Regions from separate parts of the Paenarthrobacter ureafaciens genome, predicted to be linked through region 3. Evidence: riboswitches for the same ligand, from Rfam matches in the RefSeq annotation. Region 3 holds a riboswitch; each other region holds the start of a gene.
The links. Region 3 has a riboswitch for cyclic di-AMP ahead of AUR_RS12295 (NlpC/P60 family protein). Riboswitches for the same ligand answer to the same signal wherever they lie in the genome.
Positions count from the first base shown of each region.

Region 1: another riboswitch for cyclic di-AMP. It lies ahead of AUR_RS15010 (M23 family metallopeptidase); the one in region 3 lies ahead of AUR_RS12295 (NlpC/P60 family protein).
Region 2: another riboswitch for cyclic di-AMP. It lies ahead of AUR_RS14055 (aggregation-promoting factor C-terminal-like domain-containing protein); the one in region 3 lies ahead of AUR_RS12295 (NlpC/P60 family protein).

Region 1 is NZ_SBHM01000007.1:2,289,661-2,296,856, reverse strand. It holds gene AUR_RS15035 (molybdopterin molybdotransferase MoeA) at 1-920, opposite strand, end outside; gene AUR_RS15030 (NTP transferase domain-containing protein) at 917-1,804, opposite strand; gene AUR_RS15025 (HNH endonuclease) at 1,885-2,385, opposite strand; gene AUR_RS15020 (NlpC/P60 family protein) at 2,607-3,395, opposite strand; gene AUR_RS15015 (C40 family peptidase) at 3,490-4,233, opposite strand; cyclic di-AMP (ydaO/yuaA leader) riboswitch at 4,238-4,397, opposite strand; gene AUR_RS15010 (M23 family metallopeptidase) at 4,544-5,374, opposite strand; cyclic di-AMP (ydaO/yuaA leader) riboswitch at 5,379-5,595, opposite strand; gene AUR_RS15005 (iron-dependent transcriptional repressor DtxR) at 5,852-6,547, opposite strand; gene serC (phosphoserine transaminase) at 6,885-7,196, shown strand, end outside.
Region 2 is NZ_SBHM01000007.1:2,080,640-2,087,835, reverse strand. It holds gene AUR_RS14080 (proline-rich domain-containing protein) at 1-230, shown strand, start outside; gene AUR_RS14075 (EamA family transporter) at 252-1,166, opposite strand; gene AUR_RS14070 (LysR family transcriptional regulator) at 1,239-2,171, shown strand; gene AUR_RS14065 (SixA phosphatase family protein) at 2,234-2,758, opposite strand; gene AUR_RS14060 (winged helix-turn-helix domain-containing protein) at 2,894-3,763, opposite strand; cyclic di-AMP (ydaO/yuaA leader) riboswitch at 4,540-4,693, shown strand; gene AUR_RS14055 (aggregation-promoting factor C-terminal-like domain-containing protein) at 4,699-5,538, shown strand; gene AUR_RS14050 (pyridoxal phosphate-dependent decarboxylase family protein) at 5,635-7,026, opposite strand; gene AUR_RS14045 (HAD-IA family hydrolase) at 7,065-7,196, opposite strand, start outside.
Region 3 is NZ_SBHM01000007.1:1,700,877-1,708,072, reverse strand. It holds gene AUR_RS12310 (PEP/pyruvate-binding domain-containing protein) at 1-948, opposite strand, end outside; gene AUR_RS12305 (universal stress protein) at 970-2,007, opposite strand; gene AUR_RS12300 (FAD-dependent monooxygenase) at 2,431-3,039, shown strand; gene AUR_RS12295 (NlpC/P60 family protein) at 3,187-3,972, opposite strand; cyclic di-AMP (ydaO/yuaA leader) riboswitch at 3,976-4,138, opposite strand; gene AUR_RS12290 (copper resistance CopC family protein) at 4,318-4,956, opposite strand; gene AUR_RS12285 (NCS2 family permease) at 5,070-6,512, shown strand; gene hutG (formimidoylglutamase) at 6,668-7,196, shown strand, end outside.

The sequences.
Region 1 (7,196 bases), 590 kb from region 3:
AGCTCCGCCAAAACAGCGGGGTGCCCCGGGCGCATGGCGATGCCGTCGATCAGCAGCGTTCCGCCGAGCTCTGCGACCGCTTTCCGGAAGTGGTCGGTACCGGAGCGGCCGGTACCGCCCGTGGTGATCACGACGTCGGCCGGCGGCTCCGCGTCCACGTCCGCCAACCCCGCGGCTTCTTGGGGGACGTCCGGTTCAACGTCCTGCAGGGCGGCAAGCCAATCTTCGTAGCTGTCGCCGACCCTGACCTGATCCCCCGCTATGCCGCCAAGAAGCTCAACCACCCCGCCAAGCTGCGGACCGAAGGTGTCCCTGACCTGGCCCGGGCCGGGCATGCCCTGGTCAACCACTTCGGAACCCGTCAAGAGGAAACGGACCAGCGGCTTGCCGAGCACCTCCACCTCGTCCAGTCCGGCCAAGGCCGCCAGGGCAACATGGGCGGGATTCAGGACCGCCCCGGCCTTGATCAGGACCTCGCCCCCGGCTGCTTCCTCCGCGGCTTTGCGGATGTGCTGCCCGTTGCGGGGCTCCCCCGGTTTGGCGGCTCCGCCGAGCCCAAGTATCGGCAGGCCGTCGTCGTCCGTGGTGATGACGCCGCTCTCGCTGCGCAGCACTGCCTTGGCCCCGGGCGGAATGAGCCCGCCGGTAACGATCGGGCTGGCCTGGTGCGGGGCAAGGCGCTGCCCCGGTTCGCTCAGTATCCAGGGTCCGCTGCCGTTGACAGCCCACCCATCCATGGCGGACGAGGCATAGTGGGGCATGTCTTGGAGAGCCAATACATCCGAGGAAAGCGTCCGACCGAGCGCAGCCCTCAGGGGAACGGGGCTCGCGGGGATGGGAGCAGCAACCTCAAAGGCGCGCTGCCGGGCCTCCTGCCAGGTATGTGCCGCGTGGTGGCCCTGTTCCGGGGCCGCGGTCATTCCGATTCTGCCCCGGGCTCCGGGTATTGCTTGGCCACTTGGCGTGCCAGGCCGAGGGCTGCACTCATGGCCGCGTCGTCGTTGGCTTGCCCGATTCCCCGGGCCATTCCGGCCGCATAGCCGGCAATGAACGTGGTCAGGGGTGCAGCGGGACGCACCACGGAATGCGCCGCAACGCCAGCAACGGCGAGGACCTCGTTGACATCCACCTCGACGCCTTCAAGCTCGAATGCCTGCAGCAGCATGCGGCACCATTCCTCGAGAGTCTCTTCCTGGCTCTTCACGTCCGCCTCCTGCTGTTTGTCTATGCCCAGTACCGCGGCGTCCGCCCACGTGTCCACATCATCCGTGGAACCGCTGGGAACAGGCACCGCCATCACCTTCAGCCTAGCAAGCAGGCGGAACACTGAAGAGTTCGTTAACCCTCCCCCTTCCGAGGCCAGGGCCACTTCCCTTTCCATGGCCCGTGTGCTGTAGATCCCCAGCAACGGCTGCTTGCGCCCGTCCGGGGACACGGCGATGGCACCCTCGGTCTTCGGCGTGGCAATAAGGGCAGCCAACAACGCTTGCACACCGCGGGAGGCATGCGGCATGTCGCACGCGAGGACCAGGGTCCAAGGGGCGGGCCCCCGATCCGCCAGGGCAGCCAGTCCTACGGCAATCGCCGCAGCAGGACCGGCGAATACAGGTTCCTCCCGTGCAGTCAGCACGCCGGGCGGCAACGTGCCGGGATCGGGGCCCACCACTACGGTTGCCACAGCACCCCTGGCTGCGTCCAGGGCATGCGAAAGCAGGGTGGCGCCGTCGTAGGTCAGCGAAGGTTTGGGCACACCGCCAAGGCGGGTGGCCCTGCCACCCGCCAAGATCACTGCGTTGAACTCCATTCGCCCAGATTACCGGTGCCGCCCCGGATTACCGGTGCCGCACAGGATTACCGGTGCCGCATAGGGCGGACGCACATCAATCAGGCAGCGGATTCCGGCAAGAGGAACGGATCCCAGTCCGGCGCAGGCTTCTCGAGTTCTTTGATCTGCCACATGGTTCCGGAGGGGACGCCGGGTGTGAAACGGAGTTTCCAACCCATCTCTGCCGGCGTGTGGTCGCTCTTGGCGTTATTGCATTTCAAGCACGCCGCAACCAGGTTTTCCCAGGAATCCGCGCCGCCCCTGGATTTGGGGTGGACGTGGTCTATGGTGTGGGCTGTCTTACCGCAGTAGGCGCAGCGGTGGCCGTCGCGGCGGAGAACTCCGCGCCGGCTGACGGCCGTAATCCTGTTGTACCGCGGCCGGATGTAGCGATTGAGGAGGATCACGGACGGGCGTCCCAGAATCTCCTGCGGCCCGACGACAGGTTCGTCGCCTTCGGCCACTACGCTTGCTTTTCCGGTGAGCACAAGGACCAGCGCCCGGCGGAAGGTAACTACCGCCAGCGGTTCATATCCAGCATTCAGAACGAGTGTGCGCATGCACGTACCTCTTAACGGCCGCACCCGCCAGGGGCACGAGGGCCGGCTGCCCTCTGCATGTACGGGCTGTGGATCGACACCATAAGAGTAAGCACTTATATGCCATATCAACGAATTATCAGTGGAATTAGCTTGTGATGTCGCCCACAGGCCCCGGTCCTGCCCCTTAAGACGGAAATACCCCGCAGGTGAAACCTGCGGGGTATTTCCTCAAAGTTCGATCAGCCGTTGACCCGGATGAAGACCGGACCCGAGCCGACGTTGACGCTGAACAGAGCAGTGGTGGATCCGTTCCATCCGCCATGCACTGCCATGCCGTTGCCGACGTAGACGGCGATGTGGGCCTGTCCGGCCAGACCACCGTTGGCGTAGTAAGCGAGGTCGCCCGGCTGGGCTTCCGCTGCGCTGACCGTACGTCCAAGGGAAAGGTAACCCGCAGGCCAGTCATGGAAGTTGATACCCACGGCTGCGAGGGAGTTGGTGACCAACATGGTGCAGTCCTGGGTCACGCCGAGCTGGGCGTAGGCTGCAGCGGCAATGGCCGCACCGAGGCCACTGGAAGCAGCCGGAGCCTTTGCTGCCGGTGCAGCGTTGCTGACTGCCACGGTTGCGCCGCCAGCAGCGTTGGAAGCTGAGGCAGTGGCTTCCTGTGCGGAGCTCTTCGCTTCAGCCTTGGCCGGGGCTTTCTCCACGACGGGCGCGGGCGCCTCGACCGTGGTGACAACCGGGCTCTCGTAGGAGATGGCAACGGTGGAGTCAGCGGCGATGGTGGACTGCACGACGGACTGGATGTCCAGGGAGGTGGTTGAGGTGGACTCGCGATCCACATTGGTATCCGCCGCATTGGCAGCAACGCCACTGGTCAGGACCAAGCCCGAAGCCGCGGCGATGACGGCTGCCTGGCGGCCGACGCCACCGGCGTTCACCGAAACTGCCTTTGCAATCACGGCAAGTGAGCTGGTCTTGGGAGCCTCGGCCCGGTGCCGCGCAACCTTGTTTGCACTGGTCATGATGATCTCTTTTCGTTTCCGCGTGCTGCTGGGAAGCACGCGGGTCATGGGCAGGCCAGCACCCGGGGGGCGCGCTGGCTTACCTGGACGGTTTTTAGCGCAGGGTGAAGAAGGAGGAGGTTCCGGTAGAAGCTACCGAGTGAAGCAGCGTGCCCTGGCTGGGGTTCAGGGCGCTGACCATCATGCCGTTGCCGACGTAAATGCCAACGTGGGCACCGCCGTTCTGCATGACGAGGTCGCCGGGAGCGGGAGTGCTGGTGGGCTTCATGGCGGTCCATGCATTGACGCGGGGGATGCTGATGCCGGCCTGCGCGTAAACCCACTGGGTGAAGCCGGAGCAGTCCCAACCGTTGGGGGTGGTGCCGCCCCAGACGTACGGGTGGCCGATGCCGGTGTACGCGATTGCTGCGAGGCCCGAAGCCGCGGCGCTGGCTGCGGAATCCTTGGAGCCGGCGGACTTGGCGGTGACTGCGCCCTCGCCCTGGCCGGCATTCTGGTTGCCGTTCGCCTGGGAGCGCTGCGTGGTCTGGGAAGCGCGCTGGATCTTGGGGGCTTCCTTGGTAACCACAACGGGGCTCTCAAAGGAAACAGTGGCGGTTGGTTCCGCCGTGACGACGGCGGTAGTCACCAGCTGCTGTGCGCTGGACTCAGCCTTGGAAACGTCAGTATCCGCTGCCTGGGCAGGAAGGCCGACGCTGAGGACCAAGCCCGATGCTGCTGCAAGGACTGCGGCCTGGCGGCCGACGGTTCCGGCATTCGCTGAAACAGCCTTGGAAAGAGTGTTCAACGGGGTAACCGTCTGGGCGCGGTGGCGCGCAGAAGTAGTGCGTGATGACACGAAGGTAGCCTCTCCCAATGCCTGCGAGGTGAGCTGTCGGATTCGGATGGGAGTCATCCGGCCACACGCCGTTGGAAGCGTTTGTGACTTAACCCCAAGGCCCTCTTTCGAAGACCAAAATTGGTTCCCCCGCCCCTGCCAGACGAATTATGCGAACGGACCTTGAGTGGTGGCAGAGCTAGGCAATCCACCCAAGTGCATCGGCCCCCTAAAAAGCCGATGCGCTTTGTACGGTACAACAGTTGAACTAAAATGTCACATTCAGATCACGGGGCGTGTCAAGAATGCGAGAGACGACCATCAACTCGGGTTAGAGCCAGCCCATGGGGTCGACGACTTCGCCGTTGACCTGGACTTCGAAGTGGAGGTGGCAGCCGGTGGAAGCGCCCGTGGTGCCGCTCAAGGCAACGGTGTCTCCGCGATTCACGGTGTCGCCGACCTTGACTTTGAATGACGACAAGTGGTTGTAGGTGGTTTCCAGGCCGTTGCCATGGTCCACCACCACGCGGTTGCCTCCACCGTATTCGTGCCAACCCGCAAAGGTGACCTTGCCCGCCGCAGCAGCGTGGACTGCCGTGCCGCACTGGGCCACGAAGTCCTGGCCGCGGTGGAAATCGCCGCTGCCGCCTGTCAGCGGGCTGATGCGGTAGCCGAACGGTGATGCGGTGCTGAGGGTGTCCAACGGGCTGGCCATGGTGCCCTTGGAGGAGCTGGCCTGGATGCTTCCCACGGACTGGGCGCTCAGCAACTGCTTGAGCTTGCCGTCGGGATCCGCCTTGGTTGCCACCGCGGCGCGGCTGAAGTCGATCTTGGCGGACGCTTCCGCGGAGACCTCTGGCTGGCTCCCGCCGCCCACAGCCAGTGCGGCCTCAGTCTGCCCGGACTCGGACGTGGCCATGACGGGACTCGTTGCAGGCAGGCCGACAGTGAGCGCAAGACCGGTAGCAGCGAGTGCTACGCCGGCCTTCTGCCCTACACCACTGGCTGCTGCGAAATCGGCCACCTGGCGCATCGGGCTCTTACGGCGGCGCACCTGACGCTGGGTGTCGCGGGGCCGGATCTCCGATACTACGCGGGCTGGCCGCAGCTCAGTAGCGGGGCCGGTAGCGCGTCGACGGCCCCTGACGTTCTGCGAAGTCAAACTCTGTTCCTCTCTCAAAAGCCTGCGAAGTTAGCTGTCGGATTCGGATCAGAGAGTGCAAAGACCCGGCCCGCACGCAGCGCTCACGGCACACAGGTATCCCAGGAGGGAATTGCGTAAGTAAGGCACTGCTGCTGCGGACTTCACCCCAAGGCTGCTTCTCTAGGCAGCCGATTGTGGTTCCCCCGCCTCTGCCAGTAGATGTTTAACACCCCTGATCTGCTGGCAGAGCTCGGCTCCAGATCAGGTAACGCTTTGATATCGGCGCTAGTAGATAACTATAGGGGATTAAGGCCCGCGGTAATAAATTCGTTATCTACAGGGCGGTCGTTTTTTGCCCGCTCCCCTTATCACCTATCCGCGGAAACCGCAGGTCACACCGCCGCGCGGCGGCGTGACGTGAGATCAACCACGCCCATGGCAAGGCAAAGGCGCCCACATGGAGTGAACGCCTGCACCCGGCTGGCCTGTCGCTTGCTAGCCGACTGCCACGAATACGTGGGCAGCTACTTCCGGCGGCAGCTCGAGGGCCCCTTCAATCCCCGGCACCCGGACGGAGATATAGTCCCCCACGCGCTCCAGGGAAACGGCCGCACCCGGACGGATGCCGCCCTCGTCCAGCTGGGTCAGGAGTTCGGGCTCGACCTGGATGGGCTCGGCGAGCCGGCTCACCACAACGCGGGAGTCGTCAGCATAACCATCCATTGCCTGCAGGAGGTTGACGTCCGGGCGGAAGGGAGCTTGGACAGCGAGGCCGCCCAGGGCCTCCAGGCCGGGAATCGGGTTCCCGTACGGGGATTGCGTGGGATGCTCCAGCAGTTCATACAGCCTGCGTTCCACGCGTTCGCTCATCACGTGCTCCCAGCGGCACGCTTCGTCATGGACGTACGCCCAGTCCAGGCCTATGACGTCGGCAAGGAGGCGTTCAGCCAAGCGGTGCTTGCGCATCACTTCGGTGGCGCGCTTGCGGCCAACTTCCGTGAGCTCCAGGTGCCGGTCATTGGACACCACCACCAGGCCGTCGCGCTCCATGCGTCCGATCGTTTGGGAGACCGTAGGACCGGAGTGGCGCAACCGCTCAGCGATGCGGGCGCGGAGAGCCACGATGTTTTCTTCTTCAAGTTCCAAAATGGTCCGAAGATACATCTCAGTGGTATCGATCAGATCCGTCATCCAGCTCAGCTCTCCTCGAACGCAGTTCTTGCGTAATGTCCACCGTACCGCGTCCGTAGAGGCTGCACGTCCCCCTGCGCCACCCTGTGAACGCGTACCCCAGCCTAGCTTATTTGGAATTACTCTTGATAATTTTCGAAGGGTCACAAAGGTTCCGGGTACCTTGCCTCCACCCCCTTGACGACGGGAACGCGCGCGACCACGTTCCACGTGGCGGACTATGACACCACCGGGTACGCGCACCCGCGCCTGTTCAGGCAGAATTGGGGGTGTCGAAGGGGCAGTTGATGCCACCTGCCACCTCCCCGTCTTTGACCGATACACATTGGAGCCACGCGTGAGCGACACCAGCATCACCATTCCCGCCGACCTGCTGCCCAAGGACGGAAGGTTCGGCGCCGGACCGTCCAAGGTCCGCCCGGAGCAGATCGAAGCCCTGTCCGCTGCATCGAAGACCATCCTTGGCACCTCCCACCGCCAGGCACCGGTCAAGAACCTCGTAGGCTCCGTTCGTGAGGGCCTCAGCCAGTTCTTCCGTGCTCCTGAAGGGTACGAGGTAGTCCTCGGCGTCGGTGGCTCAACGGCGTTCTGGGATGTCGCGGCTTTCGGCCTCGTGGAAAAGAAGGCACAGCACCTGTCCTTCGGCGAG
Region 2 (7,196 bases), 380 kb from region 3:
TGCCGTCATTTGGCTCGCGAACGGCTGCTCCTGCTCCTGCCAAGCGGCCGGCCCCTGTTACCAAGCGGGCACCGGCCCGGCGGAAACCAAGCCCGCCACCGGCCCAGCGAAATCCCACCCCGCGCCCGGCCACCCAAGCCAAGCGCCCCGCTCCCCGCAAGCCAACGACGCCTGCCAAGCGGCCGGCGTCGAACGCTTCCACCCAGCGCAAGCCTGCCACCAAGCGCTAGCTGCGAGGCCCGCCCTGCGCCCTACCGCGGAATCTTGAGGCGTTCACCGGACCTGACAACGGATCGCTTGCGGGGCACACCCGGCACTGCCGTCGCCACGCCGAGGAGCAGGACCAGACCGCCCAGGATCTCGGCGGCGGTCGGGACCTCGCTCAGCACCAGCCAGGCGGCGGTCATCCCCACCACCGGAACCAGCAGCGTGAACGGCACGACGTCGGAACTTGGGTAGAGCGTCAGCAGCCGGTTCCAGATCCCGTAACCAATTAGGGATGCGAAGGCGGCCGTATACACCGCGCTCAGGATGGTTGCCGGTTGCAAGTCAACAATGGTTTCCAGCACCGCCTCCGGACCGTCCACCGCAAGGGACAAAACCACCATCGGCAGGGGAACCACGGCTCCGGACCATACCACCAAGCCCAGGCCGGATGTGGCTTTTGAGTGCCGGGCCACCACGTTTCCAACTGCCCAGGACAAGGCGGCGGCCAGCACGATCATGAGCGGCAGCACCGGGGCCACGGCACTCCGACCCAAAGCCACTACGCCCAAGCCGGCAATGCCCAGGACCACGCCCACCATCTGCCTCCGCGTCGGCCGCTCACCCAGGAACCGTCCGGCAAGCAGGATAGTGAAAAGCACCTGCGCCTGAAGGACAAGCGAAGCCAGCCCCGCCGGCATGCCCAGCGCCATGCCCAGGTACAGCAGCCCGAACTGCCCTGCGCTCATAAAGAGCCCGACGCCGAGAATGGCCTTCCAGCCCACATCAGGTTTGCGGATGAAGAAGATGCAGGGAAACACCACCAACAGGAAACGAAAGGCCACGAACAACAACGGGGGAACGTCCCGGCCGTCGGGGTGCAGGCCGAGGTCAATGGCAACGAAGTTGATGCCCCACAGCACGGCAACGAGCACTGCGAGCACGGAATGACGAAGGTTCACAAGTCCACTCTTACGTTCATTTCAATGAAGCACCAGCGTTGAATTCGGTACGCGACAATGTAGATTTGCTTCATGATCGATATCTCCACGCTCCGGGCCTTGGTTGCGGTCGATCAGCACGGGTCCGTGGTGGCCGCATCAGAGGCGATGGGTTACAGCCCGTCCGCCGTTTCGCAGCAGATCAAGAAACTTGAGAAGCAGGCCGGAGTCGCCGTGCTCGAGCGCAACGGGCGCGGGGTACTCCTCACCGAACGTGGTGTTGCCCTGGCCGGATACGGTCGGCGCATTCTGGGCGAGCTCGAGGAATTGCAGGCAACCCTGCTGGCAGATCCGGAGAAGCCGTCGGGCACACTCCGGCTGGTGGCCTTCTCCACAGCCTGCCGCGGCCTGGTGGGGCCCATGCTGGGACGGATCGCGACTACCGATTCCGAGCTGGAGGTCAGCGTGCTCGCCGAGGACCCGCGCGAGGCCATCCAACGCGTTGCAACCGGCGAAGCCGAGCTCGCGGTAGTCCACAACTGGAACTCAGTGCCACTCGTGATCCCGGAGAACATGGCCCACGAAGACCTGTGCCTCGACCAGGCCGACGTCCTGCTCAACGTCAGCCATCCGCTGGCGGCGAGGACCGCCGTCGAACGCCTTGACCTGTTGGACGAAACGTGGGTGAGCACGCCGGCGGGAGCCATCTGTAACGAGGCCTTGCTGCAGATCTTCGCTGGATTGGGCCGCGTGCCGGATATTCGCGTCTACGATCCCGACTTTTCGACGCACATCGCCATGGTGGAACAGTCGGTGGCCGTGGCGCTGGTCCCCCGGCTGGGCAGGCCGCCGCTTCCGGCAGGGGTTGTTGCCGTCCCGGTAGTGAATCCCGTGCAGCAGCGCGCCGTAGGGATCGTGTACCGCAAGACCATGGCAGCGAGTCCCAACATCCGCCACACGGTTCGCCTTCTCCGGGAGGTGGCCGCCGCTGAAGAACTCCCCGCGGTCCCGACTGACTCGCATTAGTGGTTGCCAAAAGCGCTGGGAACAACCCCTAATGCCAGCCAGTTGAGGTAAGAGGCGGGGGGTTAGTGGCGCGGCACCTTGAAGTGGATCAAACGCGCGTCTTGCCCGTCGAGCTCAGCCCAAGGCTTCTCCGTCTCCAGCACGGTCAAGGCGCTGGTCGGGTAGCGGGTGGCGGCATCCATGTAGGCGTCGTGGTCCGAGTCCCGGGAAGCCAGCCGCATGGCAAGGTCCTGCACGCCCGGCATGTGGGAGATCACCATCAACGTAGTAACTGTGTCCGGTACGTGGTTGATGACCGCGAGCATCTCTGTGGCCGAGGCTGCGTACAGCCCGTTCTCGAGCTTGGGCGTAGGAGCTTTTTCGCCCAGTTCATCGCAGATCCATGTGCACGTCTGGCGCGTCCGGAGGGCCGAGGAACACAGGATGAAGTCAGGGACCACCTTGTGCTTCAACAACCATTTTCCGGCCAACGGGGCTTCGCGGTGCCCGCGTTCCTCGAGGGGGCGTTCATGGTCGGGCACGCCCACGGGCCAGTCCGCCTTGGCGTGGCGCATGATCACAAGCCGTCTCAGGTGGTGGTCGCTCATCCAAATACCTTATAGCCGCGCCAGGCAGATACTCACTGACCAGACAAAACGAAAGGCGGCACATTCCGTCAGCGCAGTGGTTGCTCGAGTGAGCGCAGGCGCAGAGGGATGTGCCGCCTTTCGGCAGTTACAGGATCAGATCGAGTATTCCGGAGCGGCCCAGACGATGACCTCGGGGTGCTCGTAGAAACGGTAGCCCTGGCCGCGGACCGTGCGGACGGTGTTGGCGAGGCGGCCCAGCTTGGAGCGGAGACGACGGATGTGGACGTCGATGGTGCGCTCGTTGGGGACTTCCTCGGCGTTCCGCCACAGGCCTTCGAGGAGCTCGTCACGGCCCACCGTGCGGGTGCCGTTCTCAACGAGGTAGTTGAGGAGTTCGAATTCCTTGAACGTCAGGTTAAGCGATTCGCCGTCGAGGTGGACTTCGCGGCGGGCGAGGTCGATGAGCACGCCGGACGGGCGCGCTTCCTGCTGGGGCGCAGGACGTGCGGCTTCGGTGCGCTGGCGTGCGGCCACGGTGGGGTCACCGAATGTGGAACGTACGACGTCGAGTGCGGACCCGGGTGCGCTGGCGGGAGCAACGGCGACGGCGGCATAGCTTTCCGCGCCGGTCACGAGCGACTGGGCGTAAGCACGGATTTCCTGGGCCAGCTTGGCAATGGAGGTCCCGGCAGCAGCCGCGGTCTCTTCGTCAATACCCATGTAGAGCACGAATCCGCGGGCTACGTTGTCATTGGCCACGGGCCGGAGACGCTCGGACTGGGCCACCACCGGAGTGGGTGCCGTCATGGCTGCGGGCTCGGTAGCGGCAGGCACGGCGCGCAACTGTCCGTAGGAGTTCGGGTTGTAGCCCTGGGGAACGTAGCCCGGAGCCTGCTGGGCAGCAGCCTGGGTACCGGGTGCGTAACCGGGGCGGTTACCGAAACCGGGGCGGAGGCCGGCGTTGGAAGCGGCCTTGTTGGCGTTACGGACGGAGATGTGGACGTATCCGGATGCAACTGACATGGAGTGCTTACCTCAAAAGTGAATAGCCGTCATCGCGGCTTCGAATGCTGGTGTCCCCGCAATGAGTTTGGGGAGGGGCGCCCAACGGTGGGCTAGGGGGCGAATGCCTGAAACTTTTCTGGGGTGGGAAGTTAGGCTTGCATTCGACAACAGCGGGACTCGTCACCAGCGGGTGAGCTGGAGAAGATTGCTGCGGCTGCAGGTGCTGTTGAGTTCTTGTTCACATTGGAAGTGTGCAACGTAACAATGACAACACGCAAGTAACAAAGGGCGGAAACGTCCACATTCTGAGATAAGCGCGAGTATTGTGCCGCAAATCACAATTCAGCGGATTGCAAAAATGAATGCGGTTTTGTTCGGTCAAGGGCAGAAATATTGCGTTCTGGCTGAACTTTCTTCGATCAATGGCGCATGATGCCCCTCTGGATTCCCGCGAGCGCCCGACAAGCGGAATCTCACGATCTGAAACGGATGCTGTCCAATCGAAGTGGACGCCAGACTCGATATTCAGGCTCCCAATCTGCTAAAAGCTCCGAACGCCACCTGCGAACCCCCGCGCAGCCTCAGTGCCCCCGATTGTCGCGGCGCCGTGGCGCATCCTGCCCCGCCCTTCCTTGGGGCACATCCCCACCGCGGCGAATCCGGCAAGGCGACGCACCGGCGTCGTGATCTCTGTTACCTAAATGTGACTTTCGCTTGAACCTCCTGTACCGTCGAACGAGTGGGTCGCCCCAACCTTGGCCCACACCCGGGATGCGCCGAGCTCTGCCACTTCCCGGAGTTCCGTTCTGATTTCGAGGCAGAGACGGGGGACCCAGAGTCTCCGGGCCAGGCATTGCGCCGGCCCTTGGGGTGAAGCCGCAGCTACACGCGCGGCCGGATGACCTCATCCGAACCCGACAGCTAACTCCGCAGGCGCTGAGAGGTAATCACACATGTCTGAATTCAAGGATCAGTCGCGCCATGAGGCGCGTCACCGTGACGAAAACAACGCTCCCCTGACCAAGTCGCAGAATGTCCTGAAGAACGCTGCCCGCCAGGGTAGGACCGGCCACCGCATGTCGGTAGCAGCCGGCGTCGTCGCAGCCGCGCTGGGCGTTGCATCGCTCGGGCAGGCCGCAAACGCCACGTTCAACCTTCCGGAGATGAGCCAGGCAGCACAGACCCAGGCTTCGGTCCAGGTGGACCCGCAGACCCGCGAGAACGCTGCCGCTGAAGCCGCCGCCCAGGCTGAGGCCGCAAAGCGCGCCGCTGCTGAAAAGGCCGCAGCTGCCAAGGCCGCCGCCGAAAAGGCTGCTGCGGAGAAGGCTGCCGCAGAAAAGGCCGCAGCTGACAAGGCCGCCGCCGAGCAGGCTGCTGCTGCCCAGGCAGCAGCAGAGAAGGCTGCAGCCGACGCCGCCGCCAAGGCCGCTGCGGACAAGGCTGCCGCAGAAGCTGCTGCCGCCGCTGCAGCCCCCAAGGCCATTGATGATCCTGCCGCCGCAAAGGCCTACGCTGCCAGCATCCTGGCCAACTACGGCTGGGGTCCGGGTGAAATGACCGCCCTGAACACGCTCTGGGAAAAGGAATCGAACTGGCGCACCACTGCCACCAACGCTTCCAGCGGTGCTTACGGCATTGTCCAGTCGCTGCCGGCCGGCAAGATGGCTTCCGCCGGTGCTGACTGGCAGACCAACTACCAGACCCAGATCAAGTGGGGCCTGAACTACATCAAGGAACGCTACGGTTCGCCGTCCGCAGCCTTGGCATTCCACTTGGCCAACAACTGGTACTAAACCCGGACGTTGCCTGAGAAGCCGCTCCCGTTGCCGCCGCACGCACCAGTACCTACAGGAGCGGATGGCGGAACCGGGGGCGGCGTTGGCGTTTAACTAGGCTTCGGGTTCCTGCTCCACCGCACGCCGGACTGCTTCCACCGACGCCGCCACATCGGCGTCGTCCGTGGACCAGTTGCTGACGGAGATCCGCAGGATGTCCCGGCCCTGCCAGGAAGAACCTGACATCCACACGGCGCCTTCTGCCATGAGCCGCTGGGTGATCCTGCGCGTACGTTCGTCGCTCCCGAAACTCACCGAGACCTGCGTGAACACCACGTCATTGAGCACTTCCACCCCGGGGATCGAGGATAGGCCGTCAGCGAGCGCCCGCGCGTTCTCGGCCAACCGCTCCACCATGTCGATGACACCGTTCCGGCCCAATTGGCGCAGGGCAGCCCACACCGGAATACCGCGGGCGCGGCGGGACATCTCCGGAACTTTCTCGAAAGGGTCCCCCGGCCCGGCATCCGTCGCTATCAGGTAACTCGTATGAACGCTGAAGGCACGCCTCATGGCTTCGGGGCGGGCCACGATTGCCAGGCCGCAATCGTAGGGAACGTTGAGTGTCTTATGGGCATCGGTGGCCCAGGAATCAGCGAGCTCCACACCTGCCAGGCGTTCCCGCAGTTTCGGGCTCGCAGCCGCCCATAAACCAAAGGCGCCGTCCACGTGGACCCACGCACCACGGTCGCGGGCCACTCCGATGGAGTCAGCCATGGGATCGAAGGCGCCCGAGTGCAGGTTGCCGGCCTGGAGGCATAGGATCGCCGGGCCGGGTTGCTCTCCCATGGCGTCATCGAGCGCGTCGGGCAGGATCCGGCCTTCCCTGTCTGCGTCCACGGGAACACATGTCCCCAGGCCCAGATACCTCAAAGCGAGGTCCACCGCAGCGTGCCGCTCCCGCCCCGCGAACACCGTGATCCTCGGCGCCCCGGACAGGCCGAGGCCTTCCAGGTCCCAGCCGGCCTCGTCCATCAGGTGCTGCCTTCCCGCGGCAAGCCCGACGAAGTTGGCGGTAGTGGCCCCCGTGGTGAAGCCGACGTCGGAGGTGGCGGGCAAGTGCAGAAGGTCAAGCAACCAATCGGCCGCAGACTCCTCGATCGCCGCCGCCGCCGGGGTGGCAAAGCGCAGGCCCGCGTTTTGGTCCCACGCGGAGACAAGCCAATCCGCCGCCATGGCAGCCGGCAAGGTGCCGCCCATGACCCAGCCGTAGAAACGTCCGGACTGGATGGCCATCAGTCCCGGTTCGGCCAGTGCAGCCAGCTCATCAACGACGGCGGCGGCATCAGCAGGTTCGTCGGGGAGCCGCGGCAGGATGCTTGCGGCGACCTGGTCGGCGTCGGACTGTGGGCGGACTGGACGGGTGGGCACCGACGCGAGCCAATTGGTGGCGTGCACCATGGCACGCTCCAATGCAGCACCGTATGCCTCCGGCAACGCAGACATGCGCACAGCCTACTCCCGCCCGGCCGGGTGGAACAGGGCTAGAACGTCAGCGTGATGACGTGGCCGCCGTCGTCGTGCCTCACGGTCTCCACGGTCACCGCCGAGTAGTCGGGAATCCGCCACATGCCGGGTTCCAGATCCGCTTGGTGCGCGGCGGCCTGGCCCACAAC
Region 3 (7,196 bases):
CGCGAGCGCCCGGATCTGGTGGTCCGTGAGGCAAGGTTCCACCCGCGAAACTTCGCCGTCAGTCCCGATCGCCGCAGCGTCAAGCCCGGTCTTTCCAAGCTGTCCGGAGTGTTCAACCCGTTCAGTCCCGCCACCGGGCAGGGGCCGGATCTCGACTCTACGGTCACCGATGGTGCGCGTCAGGATCTGGAGGCTCCGGATATCCACCACGTACTGGTCGGGATTCACCGCGCCGGAGACCACTGCTTCGCCCAGGCCGGGACTCGCATCGATGACCGCCTCCTGCCGACGCCCGGTCAGCGGGTTGGCCGTGAACATGACGCCGGCGGTGGCGGCGTCGATCATCTGCTGCACTACAACGGCGAGCGCCACCGTCGAATGCCGGATCCCGTGTGCAGTCCTGTAACTCGCCGCCCGGTCAGTCCACAGGGAAGCCCAGCACCGGCTCACTGCGTCCAGCACGGCATCCACGCCAACCACATTCAGGAAAGTGTCCTGCTGGCCGGCAAAGCTCGCAAAAGGCAGGTCTTCCGCCGTGGCCGAGGACCGGACAGCAACCGGGACATCCGGGCCCAGCCTGTTGTACGCCGTGCGGACTTCTTCGGCCACCTCTGGAGGAACACCGGCAGCCAGCACTACGGAGCGGGCACGGGCCGCCAGGGCATCAAGGGAAGAATCAACGACGTCGGTCCCGTCCAGGGCAGCCAGCACCTCACCCAACGCTGCGCCGTCAAGCGCCCGGCGGTAGGCCGCCGTCGTCAGGCAAAATCCGGGCGGCACCGGCAAACCGGCGGTGGCCATTTCACCAAGGTTGGCGGCCTTGCCGCCAACCTCCGCCAGCATGCCTGAACGAATCCGGTCCAACGGAAGGATGAAACCGTACCCGGCTGTTGAAGCCTTCCCGGTTTGCCCGCCCTGCTGCGGCCCTTCCGCCGCTTCACCGTCCATGCCGCCGTGAAGCGTCAGGTCCTAGTCGTTGCCCAGCATGGGGCCGAACTTGGGCCTGTCCGCAAGCCTGGAGTCTTCGCGATCCGGGACCACCATGACCGGTCCCTTGGCGTGGTGCAGCACGCCGTCCGAGGTTGAACCGAGGAGCATTCCGGCGAACCCGCCGCGTCCACGGGTGCCCAGGACCACCAGTTCCACTCCCCTGCTGGCCTCCACCAGGACGTCCACGGGAGAGCCGTCTGTCAGCTGGGTTTCCACCGTGAGATGCGGGAAATGGCTGCGGAGCCAGGCAACGCCGGCATCCAGTTGGACCTTGATATCCGCGAACAGGGCATCCCTGTCCAAGGGGGCCGGCACCCAGGCCAGCGAGCCGCTGTACTGAGGCACAGCGCAGACTACCCGCAGCTTCGCGCCCATGCGTTCTGCCTGTTCAGCAGCCTCAAGGACCGCCACTCGCGCCTGTTCGGAGCCGTCAACACCAACTACAACAATGTTCTCCACAGTGCGGGGACCGGCCTTCGCGTGTTCGGCCTTGATGTGCTTGTCCTCGGTGCTCTGGCCCAGGCGGTCGGCGCAATACAACGGCACCGTCACTGTGGGGCACTTCGCGTGGGCCGGCAGCGCGCTGCTGACGGAGCCCAGCAGACGGCCGACGAATCCACCGCGTCCGCGGCTGCCCGAAACCAAGAGGGCGGCTTCCGCGGAGAGATCCAGCAGGACACCGGCGGCATCCCCGTTCTCCACCGAGGCGTCAACGTCGATGTTGTAGCCGGAAACCTTCTCCATGGCCTGTTTGGCGATGGCTTCGGCGCCTTCCCGGATCATCGAGTCGTCCACCGTTGCGTATCCGCCGTCCAACCCTGAGGCGGCGAAGATCGGCACTGAATAAGCGGTCACGATGTGCAAGGGAAGTTGCCGGCGTTCGGCTTCACGCGCTGCCCACACCAAAGCGCATTGTCCGTGTTCGGAGCCGTCCACTCCAACCACGATGCCGCCCGGGGCTACTGCTTCCGCGTCACCGCCGCGGGGATGTTCAACGTGACTACCGTGCTGGTCCATTTGGGGCCCGCCTCTCCACCTGCTGCTTGATGTTCCGGCCATTCTGCCAGAGGTTCAACGTAGGGGTGTTACACCTCACGTTGTGCGCTAATGTCCGTGAACGAGGAAGCCACGGGACTTCCTCGTCCAATGCCAACTATTCTCGTTTGCTTATAGCGAATCAAGGCGGCTTTTCCGCTATCTGCATAACGGTCCGGGCTCGGTTTCAAGGCCCTCCCGGGACGCCCCGGGAAGAAGTAATAACACGCTGTCAGGAAGGCTACCCAACGCCCCAAAAGTTCTGTAGTGTTCGAGTCACCGAATGGCCGGTGAGAGTGTTCCAGAACACATACCGGCCATTTATTTGCGACCGTTTGGGGAACCGGAAGCGTCCAATCCTGCCTTTGGGCACGTACGTCAAGGAGGAACCACGCAGTGTCACTCATGCCTGATTCCGCCACGGAGCGAACCACCACCGTGGTGATCGGAGCCGGACTCTCAGGCCTCGCCGTGGCCAGCGAACTCAGCCGCTACGGCGTGGGCTCGATCGTGGTGGACGGCTTCGGCCCACTGGCACAGACGGGTCCTTCCGTGCATACCGGCATGCTGCAACGCTGCGAGGTAGCCGATCCCGCTTCCATGCTGGAACGGAACCAGATCCTCCGCCACCTGCGGAACTACGCGGCCAGTCACCACCTGGATGTACGCAACACCACCAAGGCGGTCCGGCTGGACCTGCTCACGGCTGCAGAAACTCCCCTCGCATCCCCTCGTCAATGGGCCGTCCACACGGCGCACGGCATTCTCCTTGCCGACCACGTTGTAGTGACGCGTTGCGCGCAGAGCCAGCTACGCAAGATGCTGGCCGAGCTGGGGATTGCCGTTGGTCAGAACCTTGTGGCCGCCATGCGCGCGGTGGGCATGCATCTGGTGGGAGTGGGAGAACTCATCACGCCAACCCCCAAGGAAGTCCTCCGCCAGGCCAAGGCGGTGGGGCAGGCCATCTCTTCGAAGGTGGCACTTCCAGCAGCGCCCGGCCTCGCGATCGCCTAAGCCCGGCAACCCCCACAGCGGCACCAAGGCAGCCCTGAAACAGGGCTCTTGGAGCAGGGGCCTTAGACCAAAAGCCTTAAACCAAAAAACCGGCACCCCGGGAGGAGAAAACCTCCGGGGTGCCGGCCTTTTTGTGAAGCGTGAAGCTTATGCGCCGGCGCGGACGTACGTGAGCGGGCCGGTTGCGGTCAGCCAGCTGATCGGGTGGATGCCGGTCTGGTTACCGTTGATGCCACCGGAGATGGCCTGGCCATTGCCGATGTAGATGGCAACGTGGCCGGACTGGACGATCATGTCACCGGGCTGGGGATCACTGACAACCTTGCCGTAGTTCATGAATTGCATGGGTGCAAGGTCGCCCACCGGGATACCTGCGGAGCCGAGGGCCTTTTCGACCATGGCGGTGCAGTCCTGCATGACACCGATCTGGGCGTAAGCCGAGGCAACCATTGCTGCGTTGACGCCGCCAACAGCGGGTGCCGGGGCAGGTGCTGCGGGAGCAGCAGCGGCAGGTGCGGAAGCAGCAACCGTGGCGGTAGCGGCGGGAGCAGCAGCCTTGGCTGCGGCCTTCTTGGGAGCCTCAACAACCGGAGCCGGCTTCTCGATGACCGGTGCTGCCACGGAAGCAACAGCGGGACGCTCGAAGTTGACGGTGGCCGTTGCTGCGGCAGTGACAACCTTGTTGGGGGTTTCGGCAACGGTTTCAGCAACCGTGGCGGGGCTGGAGTCCCGCTGGACCGGAGCCTGTGCCGGAGTTTCGGCAGCGTGCGCAGCAATGGAACCGGTCAGGACAAGACCCGAAGCTGCAGCGATGACGGCTGCCTGGCGGCCAGCGCCTGAAGCGTTGCTGGCAACTGCCTTGGAGATGGAGATGAACGGATTGGGGCGTACGCTGTCCGCCTTACGACGGCCGCGAAGAATGCGTGAAGACATGAAAGAGCCTCTCCCGATGCCTGCGAGGTTAGCTGTCGGATTCGGATGGGAGTCACCCGGCCACTATCCACCGCTGTTCAGCGGAAGCTTCGTGGCTTCACCCCAAGGCGCGCTCATTGGCGGCCTAAAATGGGTTCCCCGTCTCTGCCGTAGGTATGTCTGCGAACGGATTCCGACCTGCGGCAGAGCTAGGCAATCAGGCCGGAAGTGCGCCGAATGCGGATCGGGCACAGGTACTACCGTACGCGACGATCACAGCAAAGTCACATTTAAGTAACGAGAAGTGGGCGTCGAGCGTGTCGCAGTAACCGTTTCGAGATTTTCGCAGATATGTAGAAAACCCCGTCATTCCGCGGATTTATCGCCCTCGGCATCATTGGAGGCAGCCAATTTCCGACGGGCTGTAACGGCCAGGAAAATAACGAGCGCAACAGCTAATGCAGCAAACGCCACGATGCTCCACGGGAACGGCTGGGAGGCGTCCGGAGCCGGTTCGCTGACGGGGGTTCCGGGGGCCGCAGTTCCTGCGCTCGGAACAGTGCCCGAACCTGCCTGGCCCGACGCGGACGGCAAGGCTCCCGCGGTGGCCCCCTCCGACGTCGTGCTTCCTGCTGTTGCCGTGAATGTAAAGGTGCCCTCGATGGGGTGCGAATCGGAGCTGACGACGCGCCAAACCACCGTGTACTGGCCCGCCGGAGCGCCGGGGCGCAGTTTTTGGACCGCCTGGTTGTCGATGATTTGCACGGCGCCGTCCGCCCAGTTCTCCCCGCCCGCGGTCACCGACATGCCCGAACCAATAGCCAGCGGCCGGTTATTGAACGTGACGGAGACCGATGCCGGAACTTCCGCAACCGTGGCTCCGCTGGCCGGACTCGTGGATTCTGCGGCGTCGTGCGCCGATGCCGGGGCGGCGCCGAAAAGCAGCGCCGAGGCGAAGGCGAGGGCAGCAACGACGGCGGCCAGGAGCGGGCGGATGGTGCGCATGGGGCGGTTTCTCCTAATGTTGGCTTCCTTACAGACTAGGCGAATCGTCAGGCCTCCCCGCACGGGCGGGCATAGGATTTGAGAGCACACTCACACGATCCCCGGAGACATCCATGCTTAAACAGGGTTCTGCAATCGACCGCTACTTCAAGATCTCCGAACGTGGATCCACGTATTCGCGGGAAATCCGTGGCGGCTTCGCGACCTTCTTTGCCATGAGCTACATCGTGGTCCTGAACCCCCTCATACTGTCGGGGGCTGACTCGAGCGGGGCATCGCTGGGCTTCACGGCCGTCGCCGCCACCACGGCCTTCGTGGCAGGCATCCTGACCATCCTCATGGGTGCTTGGGCCAAGCATCCCTTTGCCGTAGCCACAGGCCTGGGCGTCAACGCGTTCGTGGCCGTCACCGTCGCCTCGCACCCGGGCCTGACATGGCCGGACATGATGGGCCTGGTGGTCCTCTCCGGCCTGACCATGCTGATCCTTGTCCTCACCGGGTTCCGGACCGCGGTCTTCAAGGCCGTCCCCGAGGCGCTCAAGACCGCGATCGTGGTGGGCATCGGTCTCTTCATTGCGCTGATCGGCCTGGTCAACGCCGGCTTCGTGCGCCGCATCCCCGACGCCGCCGGAACCACCGTTCCGCTGGGCCTGGGCGTGGACGGCAAACTCCTGGGCTGGCCGACGCTGGTGTTCGCGGTCGGCCTGGTCCTCACCATCGCGCTGGTGGTGCGCAAGGTACGCGGTGCCATCCTGATCGGCATCATCGTCTCCACCGCGCTGGCTGCGATCCTTGAATTCACCCTGCATATCGGCCCGAGCAACGACGGCACCACCATCAACCCCCGTGGCTGGTCGCTCGTGGCGCCCAAAGTGTCCGAGTGGGGCGCTCCGGACCTTTCCCTGATCGGCAAGGCCAACCCCTTTGGCGCCTTCGAACACCTTGGCTTCATCGGTGCCGCCCTGCTGGCCTTCGTGATCCTGCTCAGCATCTTCTTCGACGCCATGGGCACCATGGTGGGCCTGGCCAATGAGGCCGGAACCGTGGATGAGCACGGCAACATCCCCAATGTGGACCGCGTTCTCCAGGTTGATGCGCTCGGCGCGATTGTGGGTGGCGGAGCTTCGGTGTCCTCCAACCAGATCTTCGTCGAATCCGGCGCCGGCATTGGCGAAGGCGCCCGGACCGGCCTGGCCTCGATCGTCACCGGTGTCCTGTTCCTGGTGGCCATGTTCTTTACGCCGTTGATCAACCTGGTTCCCTTCGAAGCCGTTGCGCCCGCCCTTGTTGTGGTGGGCTTCATGATGGTTTCGCAGGTGGGCAAGATCGACTGGCAGGACTGGGGCGTCGGCATCCCGGCGTTCCTGACCATCGCCCTCATGCCGTTCACCTACTCGATCGCCAACGGCCTCGGCGCAGGCTTCATCTCCTACGTCCTGATCCGCACGTTCCAGGGCCGCGCCCGCGAGGTACACCCCTTGATGTGGGCTGTGGCTGCCGCATTCCTGCTGTTCTTCGGCATCGGCACCGTGGAGGAACTGCTCGGGGTGAAGTAACTCCTCGCCGAGATGGCATTTGATGACAATGTTCGGCGCAAACATTGTCATCAAATGCCATCTCGCGGCGTCTCCGGGGACCATGATCCGGAATTTCAGACAGTCCGGACCCGGAACTGCTGGCATTGGCAGTCCGGGTCCGGTGTGCTTAAACCATGGAAACCAGCGCCCCCGCCGTAGACGTCACCCCCACCGCGTGGACCGGCCGCTTCGACGGCGACGGCCCCGAGCACCGCCGGTGGTGGCAAGCTGTGGCTCCCCACGCTGCCCGGACCGCCGCTGCCGGCGTGCGCTCCGCCGTCGTACTGGGCTTCTGCAGCGACGCAGGGGTTCGCCGCAACAAGGGGCGGGTGGGTGCTGCCGCGGCTCCGGCCGCGATCCGTGCGGCGCTTGGTCCGCTGGCGTTCCACCTGGACCGGGAGGTGTTCGACGCCGGTGACGTGGTGGTGGAGGGCGACCAGCTGGAGGACGGCCAGGCACGCGCCGGACGTGCCATCTCCGGACTGCTCGACGCCGGCAACCTCACCGTTGTGCTTGGCGGGGGCCACGAAACCGCGTTCGCCAGCTACCTGGGGGTGGCCGGCTCCGAAGTCCTGCGCGGCAAACGGCTGGGTGTGCTGAACCTTGACGCCCACTTTGACCTGCGCGACGAGCCCGTCCCGAGCTCGGGAACGCCGTTCCTCC